One region of the Streptomyces sp. JN8 genome, then DNA from elsewhere that is predicted to be linked to it. Evidence: riboswitches for the same ligand, from Rfam matches in the RefSeq annotation. Region 1 holds a riboswitch; each other region holds the start of a gene.

Region 1 (7,663 bases):
TCCATGACCGCGATCTACGACACGCTGCGCTCGCTCCACTGCGACGTCGAGACCACCTGCCTGTGCCAGGCCGTCTCCACCGCCGCCGTGCTGCTCGCCGCCGGAACCCCGGGCAAGCGCATGATGCTGCCGGGCGCCCGGGTGACGCTCCGCCAGCCCGCGATGGACGAGCCGCTCCAGGGCCAGCCGAGCGACCTCGACATCCACGCCCGCGAACTGCTCCGCCTCCGCACGCTGATGACGGGGATGCTGGTCGAGCACACGGGCCGGGAGCGGGACCGCGTCGAGGCCGACCTCGACCGGCTCACGGTGCTGGACGCCCCGGCGGCGCTCGCGTACGGCCTGGTGGACCACGTGATCACGAGTCGGCGCGCGGTCGCCGGCGGCGCGGCGCGGTGACCCGGCCGTGGTCCCCGAGTTGCCGCCGCTGCCCGCGCTGACCCGCGCCGAGGGGGAACTCGTCGACGCCTACCTCGAGGTCGTCGACCTGCTCGGGAAGATCAATCCGTCCCGGGGCACGCACACCTACGGCGCCCTGCGCGCGGCTCAGGCCCTGGTGGGGCGGGCGGAGGCGCTGTTGCGGGCCGTGACGCTGATGCACCTGCGGGGCGAGAGCGAGGTGCACGCGGACACATTGGCGCGCGCCCTGCGGGTGTTGGACGGCGAGCGCAGGACCGGTCGCGTCACCGTCCGGCAGACCCCCGCGAGTTGACAGGACCGCGTGTCGTGTCCAGGTCCGGACGGCCGACGCGCACCGCAGATTCGCTCCCTCGTTCGGCGTAGTCGACGAGTCGACATATGTGCCGGGTGACTTGCACAGCAGGTGTACGCATTTGGCGGAATGGGACGTTCCACCGCTGGTGCGAGGCTCGTCGGCCCCGCCTCCGAAGATCACAAAGGCTCTCTGTCCACCCGAATGGATCAGTCGTGAGGAGCCTCACATATCGCCGTTTCAGCTCGGATTTCGGCCCTGTTGTGGGTCAAGATCCCTGTCGACGACAAGCCCCCGCCACCGCGGCGGGGCGGTCCGGGCGGACGCCGAGTCCTGCCGCTGTCCCGGACGTCTGGTCGACAGAAGTGGATCGGCAGGAGTGGAGGACCCGATTTTTACGGGGCGTACGCGCTGTTCCGGCAGCGGGATCGTCCCTTGGGGTGAAGCCGCGTCAGCGGCCGGGCATCTTCGCCAGCCCGAACCCGACAGGTCATCCTTCGCAGGCGGCTGACGAAGGGTTGCGCATGACTGCGCAGATGCACGTCCCGTCCCTGCTGTCCCGGGCCGGAGCCGTCTCGGCTCTCACCCTCGCCGCCGTCGGCGGCACGCTGTTCGCACCCGGTGCGGCGGTCGAGGCCCAGGCAGCCACCACGCACGCGAACAAGGCACTGAGCGTCGCCGCGTCCAAGAAGGGAGCTCCGTACCGGTACGGAAGCAGCGGGCCCTCCCGGTTCGACTGCTCCGGTCTGACGCTCTACGCGTACAAGAAGGCGGGCAAGTCGCTGCCCCGCACCGCGCAGCAGCAGTACAACAAGACCCGGCACATCTCCGCCTCCACCAGGCAGAAGGGGGACCTGGTCTTCTTCCACTCCGGCGGAAGGGTGTACCACGTCGGCATCTACGCCGGCAGCGGCAAAATCTGGCACTCGCCCAAGACGGGTTCCTGGGTGAAGCTCGACAAGATCTGGTCGTCGAAGGTCTACTACGGCCGCGTCCGCTGATCAGGCGGCGGTAGCGGTTCGTCTGTGGGGGGGGTGCGGTGGCGCCGCCGTACCCCTGACCGACGGAACTCGACCCCGGGAACCCCGGCCGTCCGGGCCGGGTCCTCCTCACGGCCGGCGGGCGGGACCGCGCTCCGGCGGACTAACAGCTGGCCAGCGGGACCGCGGTCCAGGGAAGAGTGATCCAGACCGTCTTGCCCCCGTCGTCCGTCGGCGTGACCGACAGACGGCCGCCGGCCTCCGCGGCCAGGACGCGGATGATGACCATGCCCCGGCCGTTGTCCTGCTGGACCGCCGCCGGGAGACGGCGCGGACGGCGCGGATGGCTGTCCGTGACACCGATGTACAACTGCTCCTCGCGCTCCAGGCGGACGTCGACCGTGAAGGTCGGCGACTGGCCCAGGGTGTGCAGCACGGCGTTGGTCGCCAGCTCGGAGACGATCAGCCGGATGGCGTCCGCGATGTCCGCGGCATCGTCCAGGCCCCAGTCCGCGAGGACCCCGGCGACGTACCGCCGGGCCGTGGGGACCGAGGCGGGATCGCTCGGCAGTGTGACGGATGCTTCCTGGTGATCTGCCATGGCGACGCTGTCCCTTTCCCACCGGGGCCAACGCCCCGGATTGCGCTTCGCGTCAGAGTGCCACCGATCGCGCCGCGCCGTGCGGCGTTCCACCAAGATATGTCCCCATCTGTCGCCCGAAGCGGTGAACTCTGCTGCCCGGGAACGCTCTTGGCCGCTACCCGGCGGAGGGCGCGGTGCGCAGGACCGTCGCCACCGCCGCGTCGATCTGCGCGTCCGTCAGATCGGCCCGCGCCGTGAGCCTCAGCCGCGAGATGCCGTCGGGCACCGACGGGGGCCGGAAGCAGCCGACCGAGAGGCCCTGCTCCCGGCAGTCCGCGGCCCAGCCGAGCGCGGCCTCCGGGGAGGGCGCGCGCACCGACACCACGGCCGCGTCGGGCCGGGCCGCCGTGAGGCCGGCCTCGGTGAGCAGCCGGTGCAGGGTGGCCGCCACGGTGCGGGCCCGCTCGGCGAGACCGGGCTCGGCCCGGATCAGCCCCAGGCTCGCGAGCGCGCCGGCGACGGCGGCCGGGGCGAGGCCCGTGTCGAAGATGAAGGTGCGGGCCGCGTTCACCAGGTGCTCGATCACCCGGGCCGGGCCGAGGACGGCGCCGCCCTGGCTGCCGAGGGACTTGGAAAGGGTCAGGGTCGCGACGACGTCCTCGTCGCCCGCGAGGCCGGCCTCGTGGAGTGCGCCCCGGCCGCCTTCGCCGAGGACGCCGAAGCCGTGGGCGTCGTCCACCAGGAGCCCGGCGCCGTGTGCGCGGCAGGCCTCGGCGAGTTCCGCGAGCGGGGCCTTGTCGCCGTCGACGGAGAAGACGGAGTCGCTGACGACCAGGGCCCGCCGGCCGGGGTGCGCGCCGAGCGTCTTGCGTACGGCCTCGGGGTCGGCGTGCGGCACGACGGACGTCTCGGCGCGGGCCAGCCGGCACCCGTCGACGATCGAGGCGTGGTTGGCCGCGTCGGAGACGAGCAGGGAGTCCCGGCCGCCGAGCGCGGTGAGCGCGGCGAGGTTGGCGGTGTAGCCCGAGGAGAAGACGAGGGCCGCCTCGAATCCGCAGAACGCGGCGAGTTCCCGTTCGAGCCGGGTGTGCAGCCGGGTGGTGCCGGTGACCAGCCGGGAGCCGGTGGCCCCTGCCCCCCACCGGCGGGCCGCCTCGGCCGCCGCCCCGGTCACCTCCGGACGGCGGGTGAGGCCCAGGTAGTCGTTGCCCGCCAGGTCGAGCAGGTCCGAGTCGGCGGCCCGCGGCCGCAGGGTGCGGACGAGACCCGCGTCGGCCCGGCGGCGCGCCTCGGCGTCGGTCCAGTCGAACGCGGTGCGGCGGGCACCCGCGGTCCGTGCGTCCTCGGCCTGTGGCATGCGGCGATCCTTTTGTAGGCAGCGCACAGACCCTAACCGCAGGGTGCCGAGGTCGGGATGTGGTCATCCACACACCTCTCTCGGGGGCGTTTGTTCAGTTCCTCCTTGGCCCGGGGGTGGGCGGTAGGCGAGGATCAGCGCTTATGGACCTGCTGAACACGCTGGTGGACAAGGGGCTGCGGCGCGAGCTGCCGAGCCGTGCAGAAGCACTCGCCGTCCTGGCGACCTCCGACGACGAACTGCTCGATGTGGTGGCGGCGGCCGGGAAGGTGCGCCGCCAGTGGTTCGGGCGACGGGTGAAGCTCAACTACCTGGTGAACCTGAAGTCGGGCCTGTGCCCCGAGGACTGCTCGTACTGCTCGCAGCGGCTCGGCTCGAAGGCCGAGATCCTCAAGTACACCTGGCTGAAGCCGGACGAGGCCTCGCGGGCCGCCGCCGCGGGTGTCGCGGGCGGGGCCAAGCGGGTCTGCCTGGTCGCGAGCGGCCGGGGTCCGACGGACCGGGACGTCGAGCGGGTCGGCAGGACCATCGAGGCCATCAAGGAGGAGAACGAGGGCATCGAGGTGTGCGCCTGCCTCGGTCTCCTCTCGGACGGGCAGGCCGAGCGGCTCAAGGACGCCGGCGCCGACGCGTACAACCACAACCTGAACACGTCCGAGGCGACGTACGAGGGGATCACCAAGACCCACACGTACGCCGACCGGGTGGACACCGTGCAGAAGGCGCACGCCGCCGGTCTGTCCGCCTGCTCGGGCCTGATCGCGGGCATGGGCGAGACGGACGAGGACCTCGTCGACGTCGTCTACGCGCTGCGTGAGCTCGACTCCGACTCGGTGCCGGTCAACTTCCTCATCCCCTTCGAGGGGACGCCGCTCGCCAAGGAGTGGAACCTGACCCCGCAGCGGTGTCTGCGGATCCTGGCGATGGTGCGGTTCGTCTGCCCCGACGTCGAGGTCCGGATCGCCGGCGGGCGCGAGGTGCACCTGCGGTCGATGCAGCCCCTCGCGCTGAACATCGCGAACTCGATCTTCCTCGGCGACTACCTGACGAGCGAGGGCCAGGCCGGCCAGGCCGACCTGGACATGATCGCGGACGCGGGCTTCGAGGTGGAGGGCGCGGGCACGACGACGCTGCCGAAGCACCGCGCGGACGCGCTCGCCGCGGCGGGCGCGACGGAGGGCTGCGGGACGGCGTCCTCGGGCGGCTGCGGCTCCGGGGCCCCGGCCGGCTGCGGCCCGCACGGCGAGGAGGGCGGGGGCTGCGGCCCCTGCGGCGGCCACGCGGCTCCGGCGGCGGCCTCGGCGGGCGACGCCCGCACCGACCTGGTGGCCGTGCGCCGCCGGGGCGCCGGCACGGACCTCGCGCCGAATGCCTGACGGCGCGCCCCTCGGCACCGGCGAACTCCTCGCCCTGGACCGGGCGCACGTCTGGCATCCGTACGGCCCCATGCCGGGCCGCGCGGAGCCGCTGGTCGTCGCGTCCGCGTCCGGCGTGCGCCTCCGGCTCGCCGAGCCCGCCGAGGGCCGGGACGAGCTGGTCGACGGCATGTCCTCGTGGTGGTCGGCGGTCCACGGCTACAACCACCCCGTGCTCAACGAGGCGGTGCGCGGGCAGCTGGAGAAGATGAGCCACGTCATGTTCGGCGGGCTCACGCACGAGCCGGCCGTCCGGCTCGCCGCACGGCTCGTGGAGATCACCCCGGAGCCGCTGCGGCACGTCTTCCTCAGCGACTCGGGCTCGGTCTCCGTCGAGGTCGCGGCCAAGATGTGCCTGCAGTACTGGCGTTCGCTGGGCCGTCCCGGGAAGCAGCGGCTCCTCACCTGGCGCGGCGGCTACCACGGGGACACCTGGCAGCCGATGTCCGTGTGCGACCCGCAGGGCGGGATGCACGAGCTGTGGGCGGGGGTGCTCCAGCGGCAGGTCTTCGTGGACGCGCCGCCGGCCGTCTACGAGGAGTCGTACGCGGAGCTGCTGCGGACCCGGATCGCCGAGCACGCGCACGAGCTGGCCGCGGTGGTCGTGGAGCCGGTCGTGCAGGGCGCGGGCGGGATGCGCTTCCACGACCCGGCGTACCTCCGGGTGCTGCGCGAGGCGTGCGACGCGCATGACGTCCTGCTCGTCTTCGACGAGATCGCGACCGGTTTCGGCCGGACGGGCACGCTCTTCGCCGCCGACCAGGCCGGGGTCTCCCCCGATGTGATGTGCGTGGGCAAGGCGCTGACCGGCGGCTACCTCTCGATGGCGGCGACGCTCTGCACGAGCCGGGTGGCCGACGGGATCTCGCGCGGCGAGGTTCCCGTCCTGGCGCACGGGCCGACGTTCATGGGGAACCCGCTGGCGTCGGCCGTCGCCCTCGCCTCGATCGACCTGCTGCTCTCCCAGGACTGGCAGGTCGAGGTCAAGCGGATCGAGACCGGCCTGCGGGCCGGGCTCGCCCCGGCGGCCGGCCTTCCGGGCGTCCGTGAGGTGCGGGTGCTCGGCGCGATCGGCGTCGTCCAGCTCGACCACGACGTCGACATGGCCGCGGCCACGGCGGCTGCGGTGCGGGCGGGCGTGTGGCTGCGGCCGTTCCGCGACCTGATCTACACGATGCCGCCGTACGTGACGGGCGACGAGGACCTGGCCCGGATCTGCGCCGCCGTGTGCGCGGCGGCGAGCGCGGGCTGACCACCGGCACCGCGGGAACGGACAGGCCGCGGGAACGGACAGGTCGCGGGGACGGGCAGACGGACCGGCGGCCGGATCGAGGAGAACAGTGGGAATCATCGTCGTCAGCGGTACCGGGACCGAGATCGGCAAGACCGTCGTCACGGCCGCCGTCGCCGCGCTCGCCACGGCCGCCGGCCGCACGGTCGCCGTCCTCAAGCCCGCGCAGACCGGCGTCGGGCCGGACGAGCGCGGGGACGCGGACGAGGTCGTCCGGCTCTCGGGCGCGGCGGGCTCCGCCGAACTGGGGCGCTTCCCGGAGCCGCTGGCCCCGGGGACGGCCGCCAGGCGGGCGGGGCTCGCCCCGGTCGGGCCCGGGGAGGTCGCCGAGGCCGCCCGGAAGCTGGCCGGGGAGTACGACCTGGTGCTCGTGGAGGGGGCCGGCGGGCTGCTCGTCCGCTTCGACGAGGACGGCGGCACCCTCGCCGACGCCGCCGCGCTGCTCGGCGCGCCGGTGCTCACGGTGGTCCCGGCCGGTCTCGGGACGCTCAACTCCGCGACCCTGACCGCGGAGGCGCTGCGGGCGCGCGGGATCGCCCAGCTGGGCGTGGTGATCGGCAGCTGGCCGGACGCGCCGGACCTGGCGATGCGCTGCAACCTGGCGGATCTGCCGAGGGAGGCGGGCGCTCCGCTGCTCGGGGCCGTGCCCGAGGGGTCGGGCTCGCTCGACCCCGCGGACTTCCGGGCGGCCGCGGCCGACTGGCTGGGGCCGGAACTCGGCGGCAGGTGGGACGGGGAGGCCTTCCGGGAGCGGTTCACGCAGCCGTACCCCGGAGTCTGAGGGTCCGGCCCGCGACCCGGAGCTCGCCAGCGCACCGCGCGGGGAGTGCACCCGCGGGGAGCGCGGCGGCGAACGCTGCTGGTGACGGGGGACGCCGCTCGTGACGGGGGACGCCGCTCGTGACGGGGACGCGCGCGCCTCCACTCCGTAGGGTGGAGGCATGCGCGCTCACGTTCAGGAGATCGTCTTCGACTGCGCCGACCCGGCGGCCCTGGTCCGGTTCTGGGCCGGCCTCCTCGGTGGCGTCCCGGTCGACCGGAGCGGCGACTGGTCGTACGTGGACCCGCCGGACTTCGTCCGGCTCGCCTTCCAGCGGGTGCCCGAGGGCAAGACCGCGAAGAACCGCGTCCATCTCGACCTGGAGGTCGCGGACCCGGTCCGCGCCGGCGACGAGGCGGTGGCGGCGGGGGCGTCCCTGGTCGGCGGCCCGGTGACCGACGCGCAGGGGTCCTTCCAGGTCGTACGGGACCCGGAGGGCAACGAGTTCTGCTTCGTGACGGGCTGAGGAGACGCCGATGACACCGCCGCGCACCCCGTCGACGCC
Region 2 (7,663 bases), 4.6 Mb from region 1:
CGACGCCGCTCGATCCGCGTCGGCTGATGGCGTTCCTGGACGCGCGGCCCGAGGGCCTCTACCGGATCAAGGGCTTCGTCGACTTCGGTGCCGCCGACCCGGACAACCGCTATGCCGTGCACGCCGTGGGCCGCTTCCTGCGCTTCTACCCCGAGCGGTGGCCCGCGGGCGAGGAGCGGCTCACCCAGCTCGTCCTGATCGGCTCCGGCGTCGACGCCGAAGGCCTGCGCAAGGAACTGGCGGAGTGCGAGCGGACCGGGCCGCAGGACGCCCCCGACGAGCACGGCATGTGGGGCGTCCTGCGGTACGTGCAGCAGACGGAGGAGGAGCCGGCCTGACCGGACCGCCGCGCGCGGCGCACGAGGCTCGGCGGGCCTCGGCGAGCTCCCCGGAATCCGCCTCGTCGCGCACGGGGCCGTCCGCACCGTCGTCCACGACGACCTTGCCCGTCCCGGAGGACACCCGGGCCGGCAGGGCGGCCTTCTCGCCGGACGACAAGAGACCCCGGGCGCTCGGCTGTTCGCCGGGCGCCCGGGGTCTCTCGGAGGGGCGGGCGGTCAGGAGGCCGGGCCGGCCACCACGTCCACCGGGTGGGGGAGCGGGGTGCCCGAGCCGTCGCGGCGGGGGTCGACGGACGGGAGGTCCACCGGGGTGCCGGTCTTCCGGGCGGCGCGGGCCGGGGTGGTGCCCGCCCAGGCCAGGATCAGGACGTCCTCGCCCTTCAGGAAGCGCTGGCAGCGGACGCCGCCGGTCGCGCGGCCCTTGCGCGGGTACTGGTCGAAGGGCGTCAGCTTCGCCGAGGTGCCCGCCGAGGAGTCGAGCGTGCCCGTGGAGCCCGCGACGGTGAACACGACCGCGTCGGCCGCCGGGTCGACCGCCGTGAACGAGAGCACGTCGGCCCCCTCCGCCAGCTTGACGCCCGCCATGCCGCCGGCCGGGCGGCCCTGGGGCCGTACCTGCGCGGCCGGGTAGCGCAGGAGCTGGGCGTCCGAGGTGATGAAGACCAGGTCCTCCTCGCCGGTCCGCAGTTCCGTCGCGCCGACGATCCGGTCGCCGTCCTTGAGGGTGATGACCTCCAGCTCGTCCTTGTTGGCCGGATAGTCCGGCACCACGCGCTTCACCACGCCCTGGAGCGTGCCGAGGGCGAGCCCCGGGGAGCCCTCGTCGAGGGTGGTCAGGCAGACCACGGTCTCGTCGGCCTCCAGGGAGAGGAACTCGGAGAGCGGCGCGCCGCCGGCCAGGTTCGGCGCGGAGGCCGTGTTCGGCAGCTGCGGCAGGTCGATCACGGCGATCCGCAGCAGCCGGCCGGAGGAGGTCACCGCGCCGACATCGCCGCGCTGGGTGGCGGCCACCGACGACAGGACGACGTCGTGCTTGGCGCGCGCGGCGTCCGGGTCGACCGGCGGCAGCTCCGCCGTCGCCGTACGGGCGAGCAGTCCGGTCGAGGAGAGCAGCACGCGGCACGGGTCGTCCGCGACCTCGAGGGAGACGGCCGCGACGGGCGCGCCCGCCGACTCGAGCAGCACCGTGCGCCGGTCCGTGGCGAACTTCTTCGCGACCGCGGCCAGCTCCGCCGAGACCAGCTTCCGCAGCTCCGCGTCGGAGTCGAGGATCCCGGTCAGCTCGTCGATCTCGCCGTTGAGCCGGTTCTGCTCGGTCTCCAGCTCGATCCGGTCGAACTTGGTGAGGCGGCGCAGCGGGGTGTCGAGGATGTACTGGGTCTGGATCTCGCTGAGCGAGAAGCGCTCGATGAGGCGCTCCTTGGCCTGCGCCGAGTTCTCGCTCTCCCGGATCAGCCGGATGACCTCGTCGATGTCGAGCAGGGCGACGAGCAGGCCCTCGACGAGGTGGAGCCGGTCGCGCTTCTTGCCGCGGCGGAACTCGGAGCGGCGGCGGACCACCTCGAAGCGGTGGTCGAGGTAGACCTCCAGGAGCTCCTTGAGGCCGAGGGTGAGCGGCTGGCCGTCGACCAGTGCCACGTTGTTGATGCCGAAGGACTCCTCCATCGGCGTCAGCTTGTAGAGCTGCTCCAGGACCGCCTCGGGCACGAAGCCGTTCTTGATCTCGATGACCAGGCGCAGGCCGTGGTTGCGGTCGGTCAGGTCCTTGACGTCCGCGATGCCCTGGAGCTTCTTGGAGCCGACGAGGTCCTTGATCTTGGAGATGACCTTCTCGGGTCCGACCGTGAACGGCAGCTCGGTCACGACGATGCCCTTGCGGCGGGCGGTGACCGTCTCGACGCTCGTCGTGGCGCGGATCTTGAACGAGCCGCGACCCGACTCGTACGCGTCCTTGATGCCGGCGAGGCCGACGATCCGGCCGCCGGTCGGCAGGTCGGGCCCGGGCACGAAGCGCATCAGCGTCTCGAGGTCGGCGCCCGGGTGGCGGATCAGGTGGCGGGCGGCCGCGACGACCTCGCCGAGGTTGTGCGGGGGCATGTTGGTCGCCATGCCGACGGCGATGCCCGAGGCGCCGTTGACCAGGAGGTTCGGGTAGGCGGCGGGCAGTGCCACCGGCTCCTGCTCCTGGCCGTCGTAGTTCGGCGAGAAGTCGACCGTGTCCTCGTCGATGGACTCCGTCATGAGCAGGGCGGCCGAGGCCATCCGCGACTCGGTGTACCGCATGGCGGCCGGCGGGTCGTCGTTGCCCAGGGAACCGAAGTTGCCGTGGCCGTCGACCAGGGGGAGGCGCATGGAGAAGGGCTGCGCCATGCGGACCATGGCGTCGTAGATCGACGCGTCGCCGTGCGGGTGGAGCTTGCCCATCACCTCGCCGACGACTCGGGCGCACTTGACGAAGCCCCGGTCGGGCCGGAGCCCCATCTCGTTCATCTGGAAGACGATGCGCCGCTGGACGGGCTTCATGCCGTCGCGGGCGTCCGGCAGCGCACGCGAGTAGATCACCGAGTACGCGTACTCGAGGAAGGAGCCCTGCATCTCGTCGACGACGTCGATGTCGAGGATTCGCTCCTCGAACGCGTCGTCCGGCGGCGGTGTCTTCGTGCTGCGGCGGGCCATCGCGGCTGCGGCTCCTTCACCAACAAGGTTGATCTGACGCGGACCATTGTGGACCGTGCCACCGACAACGCCGACCGCGACCCGGAAGAGGGACATCTCCCGGGGTCGGGAACTTCGCCAGGTGTCGGCGCGCTTGCATACAGTGGCAGGACTTTTTCACATCGCGATCGAAGGGACGTACATGCCCATGGGTCACACGGCCACGGCCGAGGCCGGCTCCGGCGGCCTGACAGCGACCGAGCACCGGTTGGCGAACGGCCTGCGCGTGGTGCTCTCGGAGGACCACCTGACCCCGGTCGCCGCGGTCTGCCTCTGGTACGACGTCGGCTCGCGGCACGAGGTCCCGGGCCGCACGGGCCTCGCCCACCTCTTCGAGCACCTGATGTTCCAGGGCTCGAAGCAGGTCCACGGGAACGGGCACTTCGAGCTCGTACAGGGGGCCGGCGGCTCGCTCAACGGCACGACGAGCTTCGAGCGCACCAACTACTTCGAGACCATGCCCACCCACCAGCTGGAGCTCGCGCTCTGGCTGGAGGCCGACCGCATGGGCTCGCTGCTCGCCGCCCTGGACGACGAGTCCATGGAGAACCAGCGGGACGTCGTCAAGAACGAGCGCCGCCAGCGCTACGACAACGTGCCGTACGGCACGGCCTTCGAGAAGCTGACCGCCCTGGCCTACCCGGAGGGGCACCCGTACCACCACACGCCGATCGGCTCGATGGCCGACCTGGACGCGGCGACCCTGGAGGACGCGCGGAACTTCTTCCGCACGTACTACGCCCCGAACAACGCGGTGCTGTCGGTCGTCGGGGACATCGACCCGGAGCGGACCCTCGCCTGGATCGAGAAGTACTTCGGCTCCATCCCCGGCCACGACGGCAAGCCCGCGCCCCGCTCGGGCGAGCTGCCCGAGGTCATCGGCGAGCAGCTGCGTGAGGTCGTCGAGGAGGAGGTGCCGGCGCGTGCGCTGATGGCCGCCTACCGGCTGCCGCACGACGGCACGCGCGCGTGCGACGCGGCCGACCTGGCCCTGACGGTCCTCGGCGGCGGCGAGTCCTCCCGGCTGCACAACCGCCTGGTCCGCCGCGACCGCACCGCCGTCGCCGCCGGCTTCGGCATGCTGCGGCTGGCCGGCGCCCCCTCGCTGGGCTGGCTGGACGTCAAGACCTCCGGCGGGGTCGAGGTCCCGCAGATCGAGGCGGCCGTCGACGAGGAGCTCGCCCGGTTCGCCGCCGAGGGCCCCACGCCCGAGGAGATGGAGCGCGCGCAGGCGCAGCTGGAGCGCGAGTGGCTCGACCGGCTCGGCACCGTCGCGGGCCGCGCCGACGAACTGTGCCGCTTCGCGGTGCTGTTCGGCGACCCGCAGCTCGCGCTGACGGCCGTCGACCGCGTCCTGGCGGTCACCGCCGAGGAGGTGCAGGCCGTCGCCGCGGCCACGCTGCGCCCCGACAACCGCGCGGTGCTGGTCTACGAGCCCGTGGCGACCGAACAGAGCGACAGCGACGAGGAAGAGGGGGCGGACCAGTGACCGACGCTGCCGCGTCTTTGACGAGCATGGACTTCCACCCGCAGCCGACGCCCGGCGACGCCCGGCCCTGGGCCTTCCCGGCCCCGGACCGCGGTGCCCTGGACAACGGCGTGACGTTGCTGACCTGCCACCGCCCCGGCCAGCAGGTGGTGGCCGTGGAGATCTTCCTGCCGGCCCCGCTGGACGCCGAGCCCGCCGGTCTCGACGGTGTGGCCACCATCATGGCCCGGGCCCTGTTCGAGGGCACGGACCAGCACAGCGCCGAGGAGTTCGCGGCCGAGCTGGAGCGCTGCGGCGCCACGCTCGACGCGCACGCCGACCACCCGGGCGTGCGGGTCTCCCTGGAGGTTCCCGCCTCCCGGCTGTCCAAGGCGCTCGGTCTCGTCTCCGAGGCCCTGATCGCGCCGGCGTTCCTGGAGACCGAGGTCGAGCGCCTGGTGCGCAACCGCCTCGACGAGATCCCGCACGAGACGGCCAACCCGTCCCGCCGCGCCGCCAAGCAGCTCTCCAAGGAGCTGTTCCCGGCGGAGGCCCGGATCTCCCGGCCGCGCCAGGGCACCGAGGAGACCGTCGCGGCGATCGACGCCGCCGCGGTCCGCGCCTTCTACGAGGCGTACGTGCGGCCCGGCACGGCCACCGCCGTGGTCGTCGGCGACCTGACCGGTGTCGACCTGGACAAGGTCCTGGCCGAGACGCTCGGCGCGTGGACCGGCGAGCCGGCCGAGCCGCTCCCGATGCCGCCGATCACCGCCGACGACACCGGACGGGTCGTCATCGTGGACCGCCCCGGCGCCGTCCAGACCCAGCTGCTGATCGGCCGGATCGGGCCCGACCGGCACGACAGCGTCTGGCCGGCCCAGGTCCTGGGGGCCTACTGCCTCGGCGGCACCCTCACCTCGCGGCTCGACCGGGTCCTGCGCGAGGAGAAGGGCTACACGTACGGGGTGCGCGCCTTCGGGCAGGTGCTCCGCTCGGACGGCCGGGGGAACGGCGCCTCGATGCTCGCCATCAGCGGCTCCGTCGACACGCCCAACACCGGTCCGGCTCTTGACGACCTGTGGAAGGTGCTGCGGACGCTGGCCGAGGAGGGCCTGACCGACGCCGAGCGGGAGACGGCCGTGCAGAACCTGGTGGGGGTCGCGCCGCTCAAGTACGAGACGGCCGCCTCCGTCGCCGCGACGCTCTCCGACCAGGTCGAGCAGCACCTCCCGGACGACTACCAGGCGCAGTTGTACGCCCGGCTGGCCGAGACGGGCACGGTCGAGGCGACCGCGGCCGTGGTCAGCGCGTTCCCCGTGGACCGTCTCGTCACCGTGCTCGTCGGCGACGCGTCGGAGATCGCGGAGCCGGTGCGCGCGCTCGGGATCGGTGAAGTGACCGTCGTGACCGGCTGATTCACGCGGTCCGCAGGGCGGGGAGGACCCCGACGGCCTGGCCCGTCGGGGTCCTCCCCTTTGTCCGTATTGGGGCAAGGGTTGGCTTTTGCCTTGTGGCATGTCTTACAAAATGCCTGTCCGGTTGGTGATTGAAAGACGATCCGCATAGCGTCAGGCCGTCTGTCCGTCAGTTGCACGTGCCGCACCCGCGGCATCGGTCAGACATCGCCGAGTCCCCGTCAGGCGCGAGCCTGGGGAGCCGGGGACCCACACGCAGTCCCTGGGGTGAATCGGGCGCCTTCGTCTCGTACGGAGGGGCTCGTAGGAGACCTTCCTGCTCCGAACCCGTCAGCTAACCCGGTAGGCGAGAGGGAAGGAAAGGACCAGCCCCTACATGGCGTTCACCCGTGCCACCGGGAAGCATCGTGCTCCGAGCCGGATGGCGCGCCGCGGCGCGGGCATCGCCGGCGCGGCGACCCTCGCCACCGCCGGCGTCATCGGCACCCTGGCCTCCCCGGCGCTCGCCGCCGACACGGACGACCGCTCCCTCGAGGACACCGGCCTCACCAAGGTGATCACCGAGGACGACCTCGCCGAGCGGATCGACGCCCAGGCCGCCGCCCAGGAGCGGGAGGCCTTCGAGATCGCCGCCAAGGCCAAGGCCGAGGCCGAGGCGAAGCGCAAGGCCGAGGCCCGCGCCAAGGAGATCCGCGAGGCCGAGCAGCGCGCCGCCCGCGAGGCCGAGCGCCGCCGCCTGGCCTCCTTCCAGCTCCCGGTCGACGGCTCGTACGTGTCCACCGGCTACAAGACCGGCGGCTCGCTCTGGTCCTCCGGCAGCCACTCCGGCGTCGACTTCCACGCCGCCTACGGCAGCACCGTGGTCTCGGTCGGCTCCGGCACCGTCGTCGAGGCCGGCTGGGGCGGCGCGTACGGCAACAACATCGTCATCCGGATGAACGACGGCACGTACACCCAGTACGGTCACCTGTCCTCCATCGGGGTCTATGTCGGCCAGACCGTCGAGCCCGGTGAGCGGATCGGCATCTCGGGCTCCACCGGCAACTCGACCGGACCCCACCTCCACTTCGAGGCGCGGACGACCGCCGAGTACGGCTCCGACGTCAACCCGGTCGCATACCTGCGCGCCCGCGGCGTCAACGTCTGACCCGACGCCCCCGGGCGGCTCGTCGCGCCGCCCCCGCCCGCATCGCAAAAGCCCCGGCTCGTACAGAGCCGGGGCTTTTCGTCGCGCGCGGCACATCGATATTCCGCCGGGGCATCGGAAATTCCGGCGCGCTGCAATAGAGTCGCAGATCGGGCGCAGAACAGGCGCCGGTGTAATTGACTCGCGCGGACCAAGGCGGAGGTCGGACATGCGCATTCCCGCGCACTCGGTATGCACGGCGATCCGGGACGACATCGTCACGGGCGTCTTCGAGCCGGGCGCCCGGCTGACCGAGGACCAGCTCGCCCGCCGGTACGGGGTCTCCCGGGTCCCGGTCCGCGAGGCCCTGCGGACCCTGGAGTCCGAGGGCTTCGTGGTCACCCGCCGGCACGCCGGGGCGCAGGTCGCGGAGCCCACCGAGCAGGAGGCCGCCGATCTGCTCGACATGCGGGCGCTGCTCGAACCGCTGGGGGCCGCCCGCGCCGCCCAGCGGCGCACGGAGGCGCATCTCAAGGTGCTGCGCGGCCTGGTCAGGCTGGGGCAGGAGCGGGCCAGGCGGGGGCAGGGCGAGGATCTG
Region 3 (7,663 bases), 2.0 Mb from region 1:
CGAGGGCCGTGCTCATCGCGCCGCCCGGGATCCGGCTCACATGGAGTTCGACCGTGCCGTCGGGGCGGGGGGCGTCCGCGAGGGAGTAGGTGCGCCAGACGCGCGGGACGCGCGGCGAGCCGACGCTGACGTACTGCCCCGGGAGGAAGGGGAGCGGCTGCCGGGGCCGCAGCGTGAGGATGGCCAGGTCCTCGCCGCGCCGCTCGTGCCGGACGACGTCCGCGTCCCACCAGGCGGGCTCGCCGGCCGCGGCCGCCTCCTCGGCCCCGGCCATCATGAGATCGGCGACGTGTCCGTACGCCTCGGCCCAGGCCTTCTCGGCCTCCCGGGTCCAGGCGGGTCCCGCCGCGTGCGCGAAGGCGGCGAGGAGGCTCGTCCCGACGGCGGCGTAGAGCCCGGGGTCGGCGAGGAACCTGCGGTGGTCGCGGCCCAGCTGCCCCAGGTAGCCGGGGAGACCGGGGGACTCCAGGTGGGTCACCACATGGGTGAGCGCGGCGAAGAGGCGGTCCCGCTGGGGCTGCATGTCCTCGGGGAACAGCTCGCGCATGGCGGGGTTGTTCCAGAAGAGATGCGAGTAGAAGAAGGTGACGGCGTGTTCGGCCCGTCTCTCGACCACCGCGAACGTGCTCCGGAGCATCTGAGGATCCACCGACAAGAATCTAGGGCACCACCCCCTTCTTGATCGCGGGATCCGGCAGACCGCGCCCCTCGTACCGCCGGACCGCGCTCCCCGTACCGCCGGACCGCGCCCTCCGGACGGCCCTGTACCGTCGGGGAGTGAGCACCACCCCCGGCACCCCGCCCGCCTCCTGCCCCGCGTCGGCCCCCGCGCCCGAGCTCTTCACCTGGGAGTTCGCGAGCGATCCGTACCCCGCGTACGCCTGGCTCCGCGAGCACGCGCCCGTGCACCGGACGACACTGCCCAGCGGGGTCGAGGCCTGGCTGGTGACGCGGTACGGGGACGCCCGGCAGGCCCTCGCCGACCAGCGGCTCTCCAAGAACCCCGCGCACCACGACGAGTCCCCGCACGCCAAGGGCAAGACGGGCATTCCGGGCGAGCGCAAGGCCGAGCTGATGACGCATCTGCTCAACATCGACCCGCCGGACCACACCCGTCTGCGGCGGCTGGTGTCCAAGGCCTTCACCCCGCGCCGGGTCGCCGAGTTCACCCCGCGCGTGCAGGAGCTGACCGACCGGCTCATCGACGGGTTCGTGGAGAAGGGCAGCGCGGACCTCATCCACGAGTTCGCCTTCCCGCTCCCCATCTACGCGATCTGCGACCTGCTCGGCGTGCCCGAGGAGGACCAGGACGACTTCCGCGACTGGGCCGGCATGATGATCCGGCACGGCGGCGGGCCGCGCGGCGGGGTCGCGCGGTCGGTGAAGAAGATGCGCGGCTACCTCGCCGAGCTGATCCACCGCAAGCGGGAAGGCCTGCGGCAAGAAGGGGCCGACGACCTCATCTCGGGACTCATCAAGGCCTCCGACCACGGCGAGCACCTCACCGAGAACGAGGCCGCCGCCATGGCCTTCATCCTGCTCTTCGCCGGTTTCGAGACGACCGTCAACCTCATCGGCAACGGCATGTACCAGCTTCTGCGCCACCCCGAGCAGCGCGAGCTGCTCCAGGCGTCGGTCGCGGCGGGGGAGACCGGGCTCCTGGAGACCGGGATCGAGGAACTGCTGCGGTACGACGGACCGGTGGAGATGGCCACCTGGCGGTACGCGACCGAGCCCCTGACCATCGGCGGGCAGGACATCCCGGCGGGCGACCCCGTCCTCGTCGTGCTCGCCGCCGCGGACCGGGACCCGGAGCGGTTCGACGGGCCGGACGTGCTCGACCTGGCGCGGCGCGACAACCAGCACCTCGGGTACGGGCACGGCATCCACTACTGCCTCGGCGCGCCGCTCGCCCGGCTGGAGGGACAGACCGCGCTCGCCACCCTGCTGACCCGGCTGCCGGACCTGCGACTTGCCGCGGATCCCGCGGAACTGCGCTGGCGCGGAGGGCTCATCATGCGCGGTTTGCGCACGCTTCCGGTCGAGTTCTCCCCTTCCGTGCGACTCACACAAAGTGAGAGTCCGTCAGAAATGTGATCTTCACGTGATCGCGGGTGCATCGACTTGTGATGAGCGTTCGAATACGGCTACCTTCCCCGTCAGCTCGGTTCGTCAACGTGGTTGAGTAATTCGGCCAGGTGTGACAACTCGGGCGCGCCCACACAGTCGTCACGCGAAAGGCGCTTCTATGCGTTCCGGGAACGGACGTCACCGTCGCCCCCGTCAGGCCCCCGCAATCGTCGTCGCCGCGGGCGTGACCGGCTCCGCCATGGCGCTGCCGCTGCTCGCCACCGGGTCCGCCTCCGCCGCCGACGCGGCCACCTGGGACCGGGTCGCCGAATGCGAGTCCGGCGGCCAGTGGAGCGCCAACTTCGGCAACGGCATGTACGGCGGGCTCCAGTTCACCCAGGACAGCTGGGAGCGCCACGGCGGCCTGTCGTACGCGCCCAGCCCCGACCTCGCCAGCCGCGCCCAGCAGATCGCGGTGGCCGAGAAGGCCCTCGCCAAGGGTTCGAACGAGTGGGCCACCTGCGCGCCGATCGCCGGCCTGAAGAACGACGGCGCGTCCCCGGGTGTGGACCCCGGCCCCACGAGCGTCCCCAAGGCCCCCACCGGACCGGTTCCCGAGTCCAACTGGAACGCCGGCCTGCCCGGGACCTCCGGAGAGGCCGCCGAGGCCGACAAGGGGGCCGAGGAGGCCGACAAGTCCGAGGCCGAGCAGAAGGCCCCGGGGACGGCGTCGCCCGACGCGTCCGCCACGCCCGTCACGCCGACCGCACCCGTCTCGCCGACCGCGCCGACGAGCCCGCCCGCGTCGACCGACCCGAGCGACCCGGCCGCGCCCACCGCCCCGGGCACGCCCGACGCGTCCGTGACGCCCGGCGCGCCCGGCTCCACCGCACCCGGTGCGCCGGCGGACGACCCGTCGTCGGCGACCCCCGGCACCGGCAAGCACCGGGGCGACGCCGCACCGGAGGAAACCGGCAACCCGGACAGTTCTACCGAATCAGGTAGACATGCCTCTCCGGATAACGAGCTGGACGAAAAGCCGCTGAAGGCGTCGCCTGCTGACGCTTCGAAGGAAACGGACGCAACGGACAGTCAGGGCAAGTCGGACTCCTACCTCGTGCAGCCGGGTGACAACCTCTCCGACATTGCACAGGAGAACGAACTCCCCGGAGGCTGGACCGCCCTCTATGACGCCAACCGGCGGACCGTGGGCCTCGATCCGGACCTCATCCTCCCTGGTCAGGCGCTTGACCTGACGAACGGTTCGACCGCGTCGGCGGAGTAGTTCGGGCGCGTATGTCCGGTTCTGGGCAAGTGAGACATGGGTCTCTTCACCCCAACTGGCGTGTCGCGCCCGCAAACTTTGCTCCCGTCACCTCTCACCTGCGCAAACACGACCCACCGGAAGGCAAGCAGGGGCGATTTCTCCCCTATGAGGGTCTTTGAACTTCCGGTGGGTCTGTGTCTACGGTCGTCACCGCTCGCCACCGCGGGCCCCGTCGACCGAAACGCCGAATCCTGCCGTCGGCCGACGGGCATCGTCGCGCAAGCGCCGAAGGCAGGAGTGGGGGACCCAAGGTAAGTGCCGGTCCCGGCCGTTGAGACAGACGGCCGAAGACCGGCTTGGGGTGAAGCCGCGTGCTAGGACACGCGGCCGGGCACCTTCCGGCCCGAACCCGACAGCTCACCTCACAGGCGTCGGTGAGGAGAATCCCCATGCTGTTTTCCGCCAAGGGCAAACACCGCCGTCCCTCCAAGGCCACCCAGGTCGCCGCGCTCGTCGGCGTCACCGGTGTCGCCGTGGCCGCCCCGCTGATGACCGCGGGCACCGCCTCGGCCGCCACGGCCTCGGAGTGGGACCGCGTCGCCGCCTGCGAGTCCGGCGGCAACTGGTCCATCAACACCGGCAACGGCTACTACGGCGGTCTGCAGTTCTCGGCCTCCACCTGGGCCGCGTACGGCGGCACCGCCTACGCCTCGACCGCCGACCAGGCGTCGAAGTCGCAGCAGATCGCCGTCGCCGAGAAGGTCCTCGCGGGCCAGGGCAAGGGCGCCTGGCCGTCCTGCGGCGTGGGCCTCTCGGGCGCCTCCTACGAGGGCGGCGCCACCGAGAGCGCGCCGCAGCAGAGCACCCAGCAGCCGCAGCAGGAGCGGAAGGCCGAGCAGCCGACCACCCGCAGCGAGAAGCGCCAGGCCCCGAAGAAGGCCGCGCAGCAGGCCGCTCCGCAGGCCGACGCGAAGAAGACCGTCACCACCCCGACCGGCAAGAAGGTCAAGAAGGGCGACGGCGAGTACAAGGTCGCCACCGGCGACACCCTCAGCAAGATCGCCCAGGCGCACGGCGTCAAGGGCGGCTGGGCCGAGCTGTTCAAGCTCAACAAGGACGTCGTCGAGGACGCCGACCTCATCTACCCGGGCCAGCAGCTTCACCTGAAGTGAGCCCGGCGGTCCGCGTGAGTCCGGCGGCTCACGCGGACCCTCCGACCCTCCCGCGGTGACCACCCCGGCCCGACGCGCCCATCCCCCGTGCGCGCCGGGCCGGGGTTCCCCCGTTTCGGGCCCGCGCCCGGAGGAGACCGGAGAAGACCGGAGAAGACCGGAGAAGACCGGAGAAGACCGGAGAAGACCGGAGAAGCGGGGAGGGGCCGGCGCGACGACCGGCCCGCCGCGGCGGTTACCCGCCGGTAGGTCTGGGGCTCTTCGTCCCGACATGCCTGCCCTTGGGTCCTTTTTCGTCCCAGGGGGCGGGCGCCCGGCTGGCCGGAGCCCGCGAGCCGGTTAGGCTCTTGTCGCAAGGCCAAGCGACCCTGCACCGACCTTGCGTCACATCCAGCGTCACATCCCAAAAAGGAGATGCTCGTGCCGTCCATCGACGTCGTCGTAGCCCGGGAAATCCTGGACTCCCGAGGCAACCCCACGGTCGAGGTCGAGGTCGGCCTCGACGACGGCAGCACCGGCCGTGCTGCTGTCCCGTCCGGTGCCTCCACCGGTGCGTTCGAGGCCATCGAGCTTCGCGACGGTGACCCGAACCGCTACCTCGGCAAGGGTGTCGAGAAGGCCGTCCTCGCCGTCATCGAGCAGATCGGCCCGGAGCTCGTCGGCTACGACGCCACCGAGCAGCGCCTGATCGACCAGGCCATGTTCGACCTGGACGCCACCGAGAACAAGGGCTCCCTCGGCGCCAACGCCATCCTCGGCGTCTCCCTCGCCGTCGCGCACGCCGCCTCCGAGGCCTCGGACCTCCCGCTCTTCCGCTACCTCGGCGGCCCGAACGCGCACCTGCTGCCCGTTCCGATGATGAACATCCTCAACGGTGGGTCGCACGCCGACTCCAACGTGGACATCCAGGAGTTCATGATCGCCCCGATCGGCGCGGAGTCCTTCTCCGAGGCCCTCCGCTGGGGTGCGGAGATCTACCACACCCTCAAGGCCGTGCTGAAGCGCAAGGGCCTCTCCACCGGCCTCGGCGACGAGGGCGGCTTCGCGCCGAACCTCGAGTCGAACCGCGCCGCCCTCGACCTCATCGTCGAGGCCATCAAGGAGGCCGGCTACACCCCGGGCTCCGACGTCGCGCTCGCGCTCGACGTGGCCGCGTCCGAGTTCTACAAGGACGGCGCGTACGAGTTCGAGGGCAAGTCCCGCTCGGCCGCCGAGATGACCGAGTACTACGAGGAGCTCGTCTCCGCGTACCCGATGGTCTCCATCGAGGACCCGCTGTACGAGGACGACTGGGCCGGCTGGAAGGTCCTCACCGACAAGCTGGGCACCAAGGTCCAGATCGTCGGCGACGACCTCTTCGTCACCAACCCGGAGCGCCTGGCCCGCGGCATCGAGGAGGGCACCGCGAACGCCCTCCTGGTCAAGGTCAACCAGATCGGCTCGCTGACCGAGACCCTCGACGCCGTCGAGCTCGCCCAGCGCAACGGCTTCAAGTGCATGATGTCCCACCGCTCCGGCGAGACCGAGGACGTCACCATCGCCGACCTCGCGGTCGCCGTGAACTGCGGTCAGATCAAGACCGGCGCCCCGGCCCGCTCGGACCGTGTCGCCAAGTACAACCAGCTGCTGCGCATCGAGGAGATCCTCGACGACGCCGCGGTCTACGCCGGCCGCAGCGCCTTCCCGCGCTTCAAGGGCTGACGGCAGGCGTCACCCCCGGCAGTTCCGTACGTCCCCGCACTCGGTCCCGTACCGTGTGCGGGGACGTCCGCGTGAACAGGGGAGGCGACACGACATGGCCGCGAAGGACCGGGACCGGTTCTCCACCGCGACCCGGATCAGACTGCTCGGCGAGCAGACCGCCGCCCGTGTCTACCGCTCCCAGACCCGACGCCAGGCCCGCCGCTCCCGGCTCACCGGCCGGGCCGCCTTCCTCGCCCTGGTCGTCTGCTCGCTGGTCGTGGCGCTCGCCTACCCGATGCGGAGCTACGTCTCCCAGCAGGGCGAGATCGCGGAGCAGCAGCGCCGGGCCGCCGACGCCGCCCGGCGGGTCGAGGAGCTCCGGGACGAGAAGGCGCGCCTCCAGGACCCCGCCTACGTCCGGCGCCTCGCCCGCGAGCACCTCCACTACGTGCTGCCCGGCGAGACCGGGTTCACCGTGAACGACCCCGACGCCGAGCAACGGCCCCGCGGGGACCAGGGCGCGGCGGACCGCCCCTGGTACGACAACCTCTGGGACGGCGTCGACCACGCCGACCGCCCCTGACGCGGCCTACCGGTCGCCCCGACATACGAGCAAGGCAGACATGGAAACGCCCCCTCCGCAGACCGAACGCACCGAGCCCACCGGGCAGGACATCGCCGCCTTCGAGCTCCAGCTCGGCCGGCCGCCCCGCGGCCTGCGCGCCATCGCGCACCGCTGCCCGTGCGGGAACCCGGACGTCGTCGAGACCGCGCCCCGGCTCCCCGACGGCACGCCGTTCCCGACCACGTACTACCTGACCTGCCCCCGGGCGGCCTCGGCCATCGGCACCCTGGAGGCCAACGGGGTCATGAAGGAGATGCAGGCCCGGCTCGCCACCGACCCGGAGCTGGCCGCCGCCTACCGGGCCGCGCACGAGGACTACATCGCGCGCCGCGACGCCATCGAGGTCCTGGAGGGGTTCCCGAGCGCCGGCGGCATGCCGGACCGGGTGAAGTGCCTGCACGTCCTCGTCGGCCACTCGCTGGCCGCCGGACCCGGCGTCAACCCCTTCGGCGACGAGGCGCTCGCGATGCTGCCGGAGTGGTGGGCGAAGGGCGCCTGCGTCACGCCGTGCGCGGACGGGGACGAGAAGAAGGAGGGGGCGGAGTGACCCGGGTCGCCGGAATCGACTGCGGCACGAACTCCATCCGCCTCCTGGTCGCCGACGTCCACCCGGAGACCGGGGAGCTGGTCGAGCTCGACCGCCGGATGACGATCGTCCGGCTCGGGCAGGGCGTCGACAAGACCGGCCGGCTCGCCCCCGAGGCCCTGGAGCGGACCTTCGCCGCCTGCCGCGCGTACGCCGAGGTCATCAAGGACCTCGGCGCCGAGAAGCTGCGTTTCGTCGCCACCTCCGCCTCCCGCGACGCCGAGAACCGCGCGGACTTCGTGAACGGGGTCGTGGAGATC
Region 4 (7,663 bases), 6.5 Mb from region 1:
CCATCATGTCTTCGACGTGCCGCCGGGGCACGCCGCGACAGGAGAGGCGGAGCATGATTCCCATCAGCCGCAGGGGGTTCGTCGGAATCGGCGCGGGGCTCGTGGCCGGGGCGGCACTGCCGACGGCCCGCGCCTCCGCCGCCGCGCGCTCGGCGACCGGCACGCTCACCGACGTCCGGCACGTGGTGATCCTGATGCAGGAGAACCGCAGCTTCGACCACTACTTCGGGACCCTCCGCGGCGTACGCGGCTTCGGCGACCGCGCCGCGGGGAACATCCCCGGCGGCTGGGGCATGTTCAACCAGCCCAACTGGGGCGGCCGCCAGTACCCCTGGAAGCTCAGCGACACCCCGCCCGCCGGAGGCGTGGACGGCGAGACCCTGGCCCAGTGCAACGGCGACCTGCCGCACAGCTGGACCTCGCAGCACGCCGCCTGGAACAAGGGCCGCCTCGACAACTGGGTCACCGGCGTGGGCAACACCCGGTCGCTCGGGCACCTGGACCGCGAGGACATCCCGTTCCACCACGCGCTCGCCGACCAGTACACCGTCTGCGACGCGTACTTCTGTTCGGCACTGAGCGCCACCGGACCCAACCGCACGTTCCTGTGGAGCGGGAGGATCGACGCCTCCAGCAAGGACGGCGGCGACGAGTCGGGCCTGACCTGGGAGACGTACGCCGAGGCGCTCCAGCGGGCCGGAGTGAGCTGGAAGGTCTACCAGAACGCCCAGGACAACTACGGGGACAACGGTCTCGCCTACTTCAAGAGGTTCACCGACGCGCGCCCCGGGGATCCGCTGTACGACCGCGGCATGGGCTCGGTCCCCCGGGTGACCGGCTCGACCCCGGACGACATCGCCGCCGCGATCCGCGCGGACGTCGTCGCGGGCACCCTGCCCCAGGTGTCCTGGGTGGTCGCGAACGAGGCGTTCTCCGAGCATCCCTACGCGCCCCCCGGGGACGGCGCCCACTTCGTCGACCTCGTCTACCGGGCGCTCACCGCCGACGCCGAGGTGTTCGACTCGACCGTGCTGTTCCTCAACTACGACGAGAACGACGGCTTCTTCGACCACGTGCCCCCGCCCGTCGCCCCGCCGGGCACCCCGGGCGAGTACCTGGACGGCGTGCCGATCGGCCTGGGCTTCCGCGTCCCCATGATTGTCATGTCCCCGTGGACCCGGGGCGGCTGGGTGAGCTCCGAGGTCTTCGACCACACGTCGGTCCTTCGCTTCATGGAGAGCTGGACGGCGGCCCTCGGCACTCCGGCCGCCTGCCCGAACATCAGCGCCTGGCGGCGGAAGGTGACGGGTGACCTCACCGGCGTCTTCGATTTCGCCCGCCCCGTGTACGGCGTGCCGGCCGGACTCCCCTCCACGGCGAAGGTGATCGGCCAGGCGACCTGCGCCCCGCTGCCGAACCCGGCCCCGCAGAACAACGCCCAGCCGGCCCAGGAGCCGGGCGTCCGGCCCGCCCGCGCACTGCCGTACCAGGTGAACGGCAACCTCGACCGCTTCGAGTTCGGGGCCGCCGGCAAGATCCTGGCCTGGTTCTCGATGACGAACCAGGGCGCCGAGGCCAAGCGGGCGGCGCACTTCTCCATCCATCCCCACCAGCACCGCGACACGGCCGCCTGGCAGTACACCGTCGACGCGGGCGGAACGGCGACCGACTACTTCAACATCGGCCTGGGGTCGGGTTCCGGCAAGTACGACATCTCGATGATGGGCCCCAACCGCTTCCTGCGCCGGTTCGTCGGGGACGCCTCCAAGGCGGGCAAGGCGGTCGAGGTGGCCGCCCGGTTCGCGACCGAGGCGGGCACCGGGCGGACGGCCCTGTGGTTCCGGATGACCAACGCCTCGGCCGGGCCGGTGACGTTCACGATCCGTTCGAACGCCTACCGCACCGACGGCCCCTGGACCTACACCGTCCCCGCGGGCTCCTCGCGCGAGGACCACTTCAACGCCGTCGCCTACAACGACGGCTGGTACGACTTCACGATACTGGCCGACATCGACGGAACCTGGTCGCGCCGGTACACCGGCCACATCGAGACCGGGGCCCCGAGCGTCACCGGCTGAGCACGCCGCACGGCGGAGGGGCGGCACCCCTCCGCCGTGCGCGGCCCTCCCCGCGGACGGCCCCTCAGCGGCCCGCCTCCGCGGCACGGCGGATCGTGGCGTCGAGCAGGTCCACGGCGTCGGCCGCCGTGCGGCCCGGGGCCCGGTTCCACGGCCCGATCAGGTCGTGCCACCCCCGGGCACGGAGCTCCGTCATGATCCAGGCGGCGGCCTCGTTCATCGTCGTCGCGCTGCCGTGGCCGAGACGGTGCGCGGCGAGGAGCGCACCGCAGACGCAGCGGGCCCCGCGGGCGTCGCGCAGCTTGTACGGGGCGTTCTGCCAGCCCCACTCGGTCAGCACCAGGCGCGCGTAGCCGAGGTGGACCGAGGGGCGCAGCTCGGGCCGGCCGACGCGACGCCAGACGTGCAGCCGGTCGGGCAGGACGGCGGCGAGCCGGCCGGGCAGCCGGCGCTCGGCGGGAGGGGGCGGCGGCAGGGCGTCGAGCGCGTCGGCGACGAGCCGCTCCACCGGAACGGAGAGGAGGGTGCGCCACTCCTCCTCGGCGGGCGCGGGCGGCGTCCGGTCGGTCCAGTCGGCGACGACGCGCTGCCAGGTGGCGCTGTCGAAGAGGGCGGCGGCCTCGCGGTCGAGGGCGTCCGGGTCGAGGCCTTCGGGGGCGAGGCCTTCGGGGTGCAGCAGGGGGGCGGAGGGCGACATCCGGGCGGCTCCTCGGTCGGGGTCTTCACCTTTCATGAAGAATGTCGGTTTCACGACGTATGCCCTTGAGTGCCCCCGCGGCCGACCCTGCCTTTCCAACCCGTTGCGCCACCAATGGAATTAACCAGAACATTCGGACATAGGGCACCTGGTGACGCGACTCACTCCGCCGGGAACGCGCCGGTGATCGACATTCCCGCAGGCCTTACCGGGCAAGGAAGTTCGATCCGCCGACGTCAGGGGCGATCATGAATTCCGGTAATTCGGTGATCCTTTCACCGACTTCCGGACTCAGATCCTCTTGTTCTCCGTCGCACAGGTGGCCTACGGTCACCTCCATTCGAGCGGATCGCCGAATCCTGCCACTGCTCGAAATACCTCCCTTTCACCCGACGGCAGGAGCGGGGGACCCACGAATACGCCGGCCCGGATTCCGGAACGGCTCGGGGTGAAGCCGCGTGCGCGCGGCCGGACATCTCCAGTCCGAACCCGACAGCTCACCCCGAAGGCGCCGGAGAGGAATCCCGTCATGCCTGCTCACGGTAAGCACCGCCGTCCCCGCCGCCCCGTCTCCCGTGGACTCGCGCTGGTCGGCACGGGTGGCGCCGCCCTCGCCCTCCCGCTGATCGCCCCGGCCGTGGCCGGCGCCGCGCCCGTCTCCGGAGCCCCGCAGATCGCGCCGAAGGCCATCACCGCCCCGGTCGCCGCCAAGGCCGCACCGAAGGTGCCCGCCGCCAAGGCCGCAGCGCGCACCTACACGGTCGTCAGCGGTGACTCGCTTTCCCTCATCGCGCAGAAGAAGGGAATTCAGGGCGGCTGGAAGGGCCTTTACCAGGCGAACAAGAGCGCCGTGGGTGACAATCCGTCACTCATTCACCCGGGCCTTGAACTGACGCTTCATCGGAGTTCGGCCAAGGCCGCCCCGGCAGAGGCGAAGAAGACCGCTTCGGCCGAACGGGCGAGCCGCTCCGAGCGCCGCAGCGCCGCCCCGGCCGCCGCCGGCACCGGCGCCTCGGCCGCCGCCCCCGCCGCGGCGTCCGCCCCGGTCCAGGCGGCGCCCGTCGCCGCCACCCAGTACGCGGACAACCTCGACGGCTGGATCCGCGAGTCGCTGGACATCATGGCCCAGCGCGGCATCCCCGGCTCCTACGAGGGGATCCACCGCAACATCATGCGCGAGTCCTCCGGCAACCCCCAGGCCATCAACCTCTGGGACTCCAACGCCGTGGCCGGCACCCCCTCCAAGGGCCTGCTCCAGGTGATCGAGCCGACCTTCCTCGCCTACCACGTGCCCGGCACCTCGACGGACCTGTTCGACCCGGTCGCCAACATCACCGCCGCCTGCAACTACGCGGCCGACCGCTACGGCTCCATCGACAACGTCAACGGCGCCTACTGAGCACGGAAGTGCCCGGTGAACCAGGAGGTGGCGAGCTCCGCCACCTCCTCCAGGGCGCCGGGCTCCTCGAAGAGGTGCGTGGCGCCCTCCACGACCTCCAGCCGGCTCTCGCAGCGGAGCAGCGACTCCGCCCGCCGGTTGAGGTCGAGGACCAGCGCGTCCCGCCCTCCGACGACAAGGAGCGTCGGGGCCTTCACCCGCGCCAGGTGGTCGGCCGCGAGGTCCGGCCGACCACCGCGTGACACGACGGCGGCCACCGGGGAGTCGGGGTCGCCCGCCGCCCAGAGCGCGGCCGCCGCTCCCGTACTGGCCCCGAAGCAGCCCAGCGGAAGGCCCGCGCTCTCCGGCCGCCCCGCGAGCCACTCCGTGGCCCGGGCCAGCCTCCCGGCGAGCAGCGGGGTGTCGAAGACGTGCGCCCGGTCCCCCGCCTCCCCCTCGGTGAGGAGGTCGAACAGCAGGGTGCCGAGGCCCGCCCGGTTGAGAGCGGCCGCCACCGCCCGGTTCCGGGGGCTGTGCCGGCTGCTCCCGCTCCCGTGGGCGAACAGGACGACGCCCAGGGCGTCCTCGGGCACCGCGAGCCGCCCCGCCAGCGTGACGCGGTCGTCCACGGGGATCCGAACGTCCCCGTCCCGGACGACCGGCCCGTGCGCGGCCCGGATCCGGTCCAGACAGGCCACGACCTCCGCGTCCGGGGTCTGGCTGAAGTCCCCGTAGAACTGTCCGATCGCCGAGAACGCCTCGGGCGCGTGCACGCTCACCGTCTCGTCGGCCTCGCCCCCGAGTCTCGCCTTCCACCCGCGGGGCGCCACCGGCACCGCCAGGACGATCCGCCCCGCGCCCCGGGCCCGCACCACCCGGCAGGCCGCGAGCGCCGTGGCGCCCGTGGCGAGTCCGTCGTCCACGATCAGGACGGTCCGGCCCTCCAGCGGCACGGAGGGTCTGCTGCCCCGGTAGCGGTCGGCCCGCTGGTCGAGCTCCGCGTGCTCGCGCCGCTCGACCGCCGCGAGGTCCCGCGCCCCCACCCCGGCCTCGGCCAGCACCCGCTCGTTCACCACGCGCACACCGCCCTCGCCGAGCGCGCCCATCGCCAGCTCGGGCTGCCGGGGCACCCCCAGCTTCCGGACGAGGCAGACGTCCAGCGGGGCGTCCAGGGCATCGGCCACCTCCGCCGCCACCGGGACCCCGCCGCGCGGCAGACCGAGCACCACGAGGTCATGTCCCCTGAGGTGGTCGAGGCGGGCGGCCAGCTGCCGACCGGCATCGGTGCGATCACTGAAGAGCATGGGCCCGCGTCCTTCCGCCCGCACGGCTCCGCGCGGGGAGAGGAGCGCCCCGCTCGGTCCCCCGCCCGTCCCTCCAGGGTAAGGCGCGCCTTCCCGCGCGGTCGGGTGAGCGGCCGGTCAGCGGGACTGGAGGGCGTCGAGCGCGACGGCCTGGGCTATCGCGAGGCGCCGGTCGAGCTCGGGGTCCGCTATGTCCAGCACGTACCGGTCGCGGAGCCCGAAGACCTTGTCGACCGACATCACCGCGCGGCCCGACTCGGTGAAGTCGAAGTGGTACGGCACGACGAAGGGCAGCAGGTCGGTGAAGGGGAGCAGCTCCCAGGCGCGCCGCAGCAGCGCGATGCCCCCGCTGCGCTCCCGGCCTGTGGTCTCCCCCTCGGCCCCCTCGCGGCTGAGGTGCCAGGTGCTGCGCAGCAGGGAGGCCCCGAAGTTCTTGCGGAAGCCGCCCAGCCGGGTGCCGGACGCGCCGTGCACGTCGTAGGTCGCACCGAGGTCGATCACCTGGCGGGCCTTGAAGGTGAAGAGGACCTGGCGCTGGGACTCGTCGGTGTAGAAGGTGACCTGCTCCTTGAACGCCATCCTCTTCTGGTGGGCGAAGGCGACGAGCTCCCCCTCGGCCCCGTCCGCTCCCTCGGTGTGCACGAGGTAGCGGTTGGCCATGGGCGTCACCTTCTGCCGGACGAGGAAACGGTGCTGCGTCTGCGCGAGGCCCATCGGACGTGCTCCTGCCGATCGTGGGCGGCCCGTCGGAGGCCCGCCCCATGAGGTCGTGAGCACGATGATCCGGCCCGTGGAGGTCCCGCCGCTGTCCTCGAAAGTCGTCGTCCCGCGAGACGTTCGGATGAGAGGCGGAGGAGAGGCGGAGCGGACGCCCCGGGCGTCGCCCCGCCTCCCCTGGACCTCCTCCTGAACGTGACCCTCACCCTGAACCTGACCGTGAGGCCTCAGTCGCCCAGGCGCCGCCCGGCCCGTCCGTCCTTCGTCCAGTCGGCCCAGCCCCTCCCGCCGAGCCCGGCCGGGCCGGGGGCCGGCCCGTCCCGTCAGGCCGCGAGGAAGGCCTCGATGGCCTCCGCGAGGGCCTGCGGGGTCTCCTCGGGCGCGTAGTGGCCGGCGTCCTTGATGACCTCCAGGCGCGCGTTGGGGTACCAGCGCAGCCAGGTCGCCTCCATCGCCGCGGCCCCGAGCGCCGGGTCGTGGGCGCCGACGACGAGCAGGACCGGAGCCGGGTTGTCGCGCACGCGCTCGTGGAAGTCGGTGCGCGACCAGGAGTCCAGGTAGGCGCGGAAGGCGGTGGCGGAGGAGCGTCGGACGGAGCGCTCGACCAGGGTGCTCAGCCAGGCGTCGTCGTACCGGCCGCCGGTGGTGGTGTCGATGATCGCGCGGCGGTTGCCGGCCTCCTCGGCGGCGCCGGCGAAGAGGTCCCAGGTGTCGCCGTCCATGGGGAAGCCGGCCGCCGAGACGGGCGAGATCCCGATGATCGAACGGACGCGTTCGGGCGCCTCCAGGAGCATCAGCTGCGCCGCCTTGCCGCCCATCGAGTGACCCACGACGGAGAAGGAGTCCCAGCCGAGGTCGTCCGCGACCGCGAGCGCGTCCGCCGCGACCTCCTCCATCGTGTAGGCCCCCGCGTGGTCGACGGCTTCGCCGTAGCCGCGGCAGTCGACGAAGGCGTAGGTGCCGGCGGCGTCGTCCAGATGGGCCCGCAGCGGGGCGAAGCTGGTGCGGTCGCCGAACCAGTTGTGCAGCACGAGGGCCCTCCTCGGTCCCGCGCCCTGCACCTCGTACGGAAGAACCCGGTCGGTCATCCTGTCCCCTGGTCGTGAAGTGGGTGCCGTGCGCCCGCGGCGCCGGTCGACGACCGAGTGTGACGGTACGGACGCAGGGGGTCAACACCCCCTGCCGCCCCGACGGCCGTGCGGGACGGGGCCCGGGATGCGGCGCCTTTCCGGTGGGGCGCATCCTGGCTGTGTGACCTTGCACGGCACGTCCGGCCGCCCCGGCCCGGCCGGCAGCACCGGGCGTCCGTCCGGGAGGGGAACTGCCGACGGGCCGCCCTCCGGCGCGCTGACCTGGACGCTCGCGGAGGCCGCGCTGCGGGCCGTCGACGAGGTCGGAGGATACGCGGGCGGGGTGTACCTGCGGTCCGGCACCCCGGGGCTGCTGCGGATGGCGACTCTGGTGGGACTGCCGGGTCCGCTGTTCCGCC

What was found. A riboswitch is a leader RNA that binds a small molecule or an ion and turns the genes downstream of it on or off. The one in region 1 is predicted to bind cyclic di-AMP.
Region 2: another riboswitch for cyclic di-AMP. It lies ahead of ACY0MR_RS09940 (M23 family metallopeptidase); the one in region 1 lies ahead of ACY0MR_RS30855 (C40 family peptidase).
Region 3: another riboswitch for cyclic di-AMP. It lies ahead of ACY0MR_RS22115 (transglycosylase family protein); the one in region 1 lies ahead of ACY0MR_RS30855 (C40 family peptidase).
Region 4: another riboswitch for cyclic di-AMP. It lies ahead of ACY0MR_RS02120 (LysM peptidoglycan-binding domain-containing protein); the one in region 1 lies ahead of ACY0MR_RS30855 (C40 family peptidase).

What each region holds. Positions count from the first base shown of each region.
Region 1 covers NZ_CM147852.1:6,967,910-6,975,572, reverse strand. The annotation lists gene ACY0MR_RS30865 (ATP-dependent Clp protease proteolytic subunit) at 1-399, shown strand, start outside; gene ACY0MR_RS30860 (hypothetical protein) at 407-712, shown strand; cyclic di-AMP (ydaO/yuaA leader) riboswitch at 1,103-1,233, shown strand; gene ACY0MR_RS30855 (C40 family peptidase) at 1,237-1,713, shown strand; gene ACY0MR_RS30850 (ATP-binding protein) at 1,856-2,293, opposite strand; gene ACY0MR_RS30845 (8-amino-7-oxononanoate synthase) at 2,451-3,632, opposite strand; gene bioB (biotin synthase BioB) at 3,776-5,008, shown strand; gene ACY0MR_RS30835 (adenosylmethionine--8-amino-7-oxononanoate transaminase) at 5,001-6,299, shown strand; gene bioD (dethiobiotin synthase) at 6,388-7,119, shown strand; gene ACY0MR_RS30825 (VOC family protein) at 7,280-7,624, shown strand; gene ACY0MR_RS30820 (class I SAM-dependent methyltransferase) at 7,635-7,663, shown strand, end outside.
Region 2 covers NZ_CM147852.1:2,327,496-2,335,158, reverse strand. The annotation lists gene ACY0MR_RS09960 (CobW family GTP-binding protein) at 1-338, shown strand, start outside; gene ACY0MR_RS09955 (DNA gyrase/topoisomerase IV subunit A) at 558-3,017, opposite strand; gene ACY0MR_RS09950 (M16 family metallopeptidase) at 3,199-4,545, shown strand; gene ACY0MR_RS09945 (M16 family metallopeptidase) at 4,572-5,939, shown strand; cyclic di-AMP (ydaO/yuaA leader) riboswitch at 6,138-6,303, shown strand; gene ACY0MR_RS09940 (M23 family metallopeptidase) at 6,316-7,086, shown strand; gene ACY0MR_RS09935 (GntR family transcriptional regulator) at 7,295-7,663, shown strand, end outside.
Region 3 covers NZ_CM147852.1:5,002,080-5,009,742, forward strand. The annotation lists gene ACY0MR_RS22100 (globin domain-containing protein) at 1-637, opposite strand, end outside; gene ACY0MR_RS22105 (cytochrome P450 family protein) at 778-2,097, shown strand; gene ACY0MR_RS22110 (transglycosylase family protein) at 2,315-3,355, shown strand; cyclic di-AMP (ydaO/yuaA leader) riboswitch at 3,611-3,783, shown strand; gene ACY0MR_RS22115 (transglycosylase family protein) at 3,787-4,509, shown strand; gene eno (phosphopyruvate hydratase) at 4,924-6,210, shown strand; gene ACY0MR_RS22125 (FtsB family cell division protein) at 6,305-6,775, shown strand; gene ACY0MR_RS22130 (DUF501 domain-containing protein) at 6,816-7,364, shown strand; gene ACY0MR_RS22135 (Ppx/GppA phosphatase family protein) at 7,361-7,663, shown strand, end outside.
Region 4 covers NZ_CM147852.1:437,104-444,766, forward strand. The annotation lists gene ACY0MR_RS02110 (phosphocholine-specific phospholipase C) at 54-2,078, shown strand; gene ACY0MR_RS02115 (DUF6197 family protein) at 2,143-2,775, opposite strand; cyclic di-AMP (ydaO/yuaA leader) riboswitch at 3,116-3,299, shown strand; gene ACY0MR_RS02120 (LysM peptidoglycan-binding domain-containing protein) at 3,305-4,174, shown strand; gene ACY0MR_RS02125 (alpha/beta family hydrolase) at 4,168-5,457, opposite strand; gene ACY0MR_RS02130 (LURP-one-related family protein) at 5,575-6,171, opposite strand; gene ACY0MR_RS02135 (alpha/beta fold hydrolase) at 6,498-7,262, opposite strand; gene ACY0MR_RS02140 (SpoIIE family protein phosphatase) at 7,426-7,663, shown strand, end outside.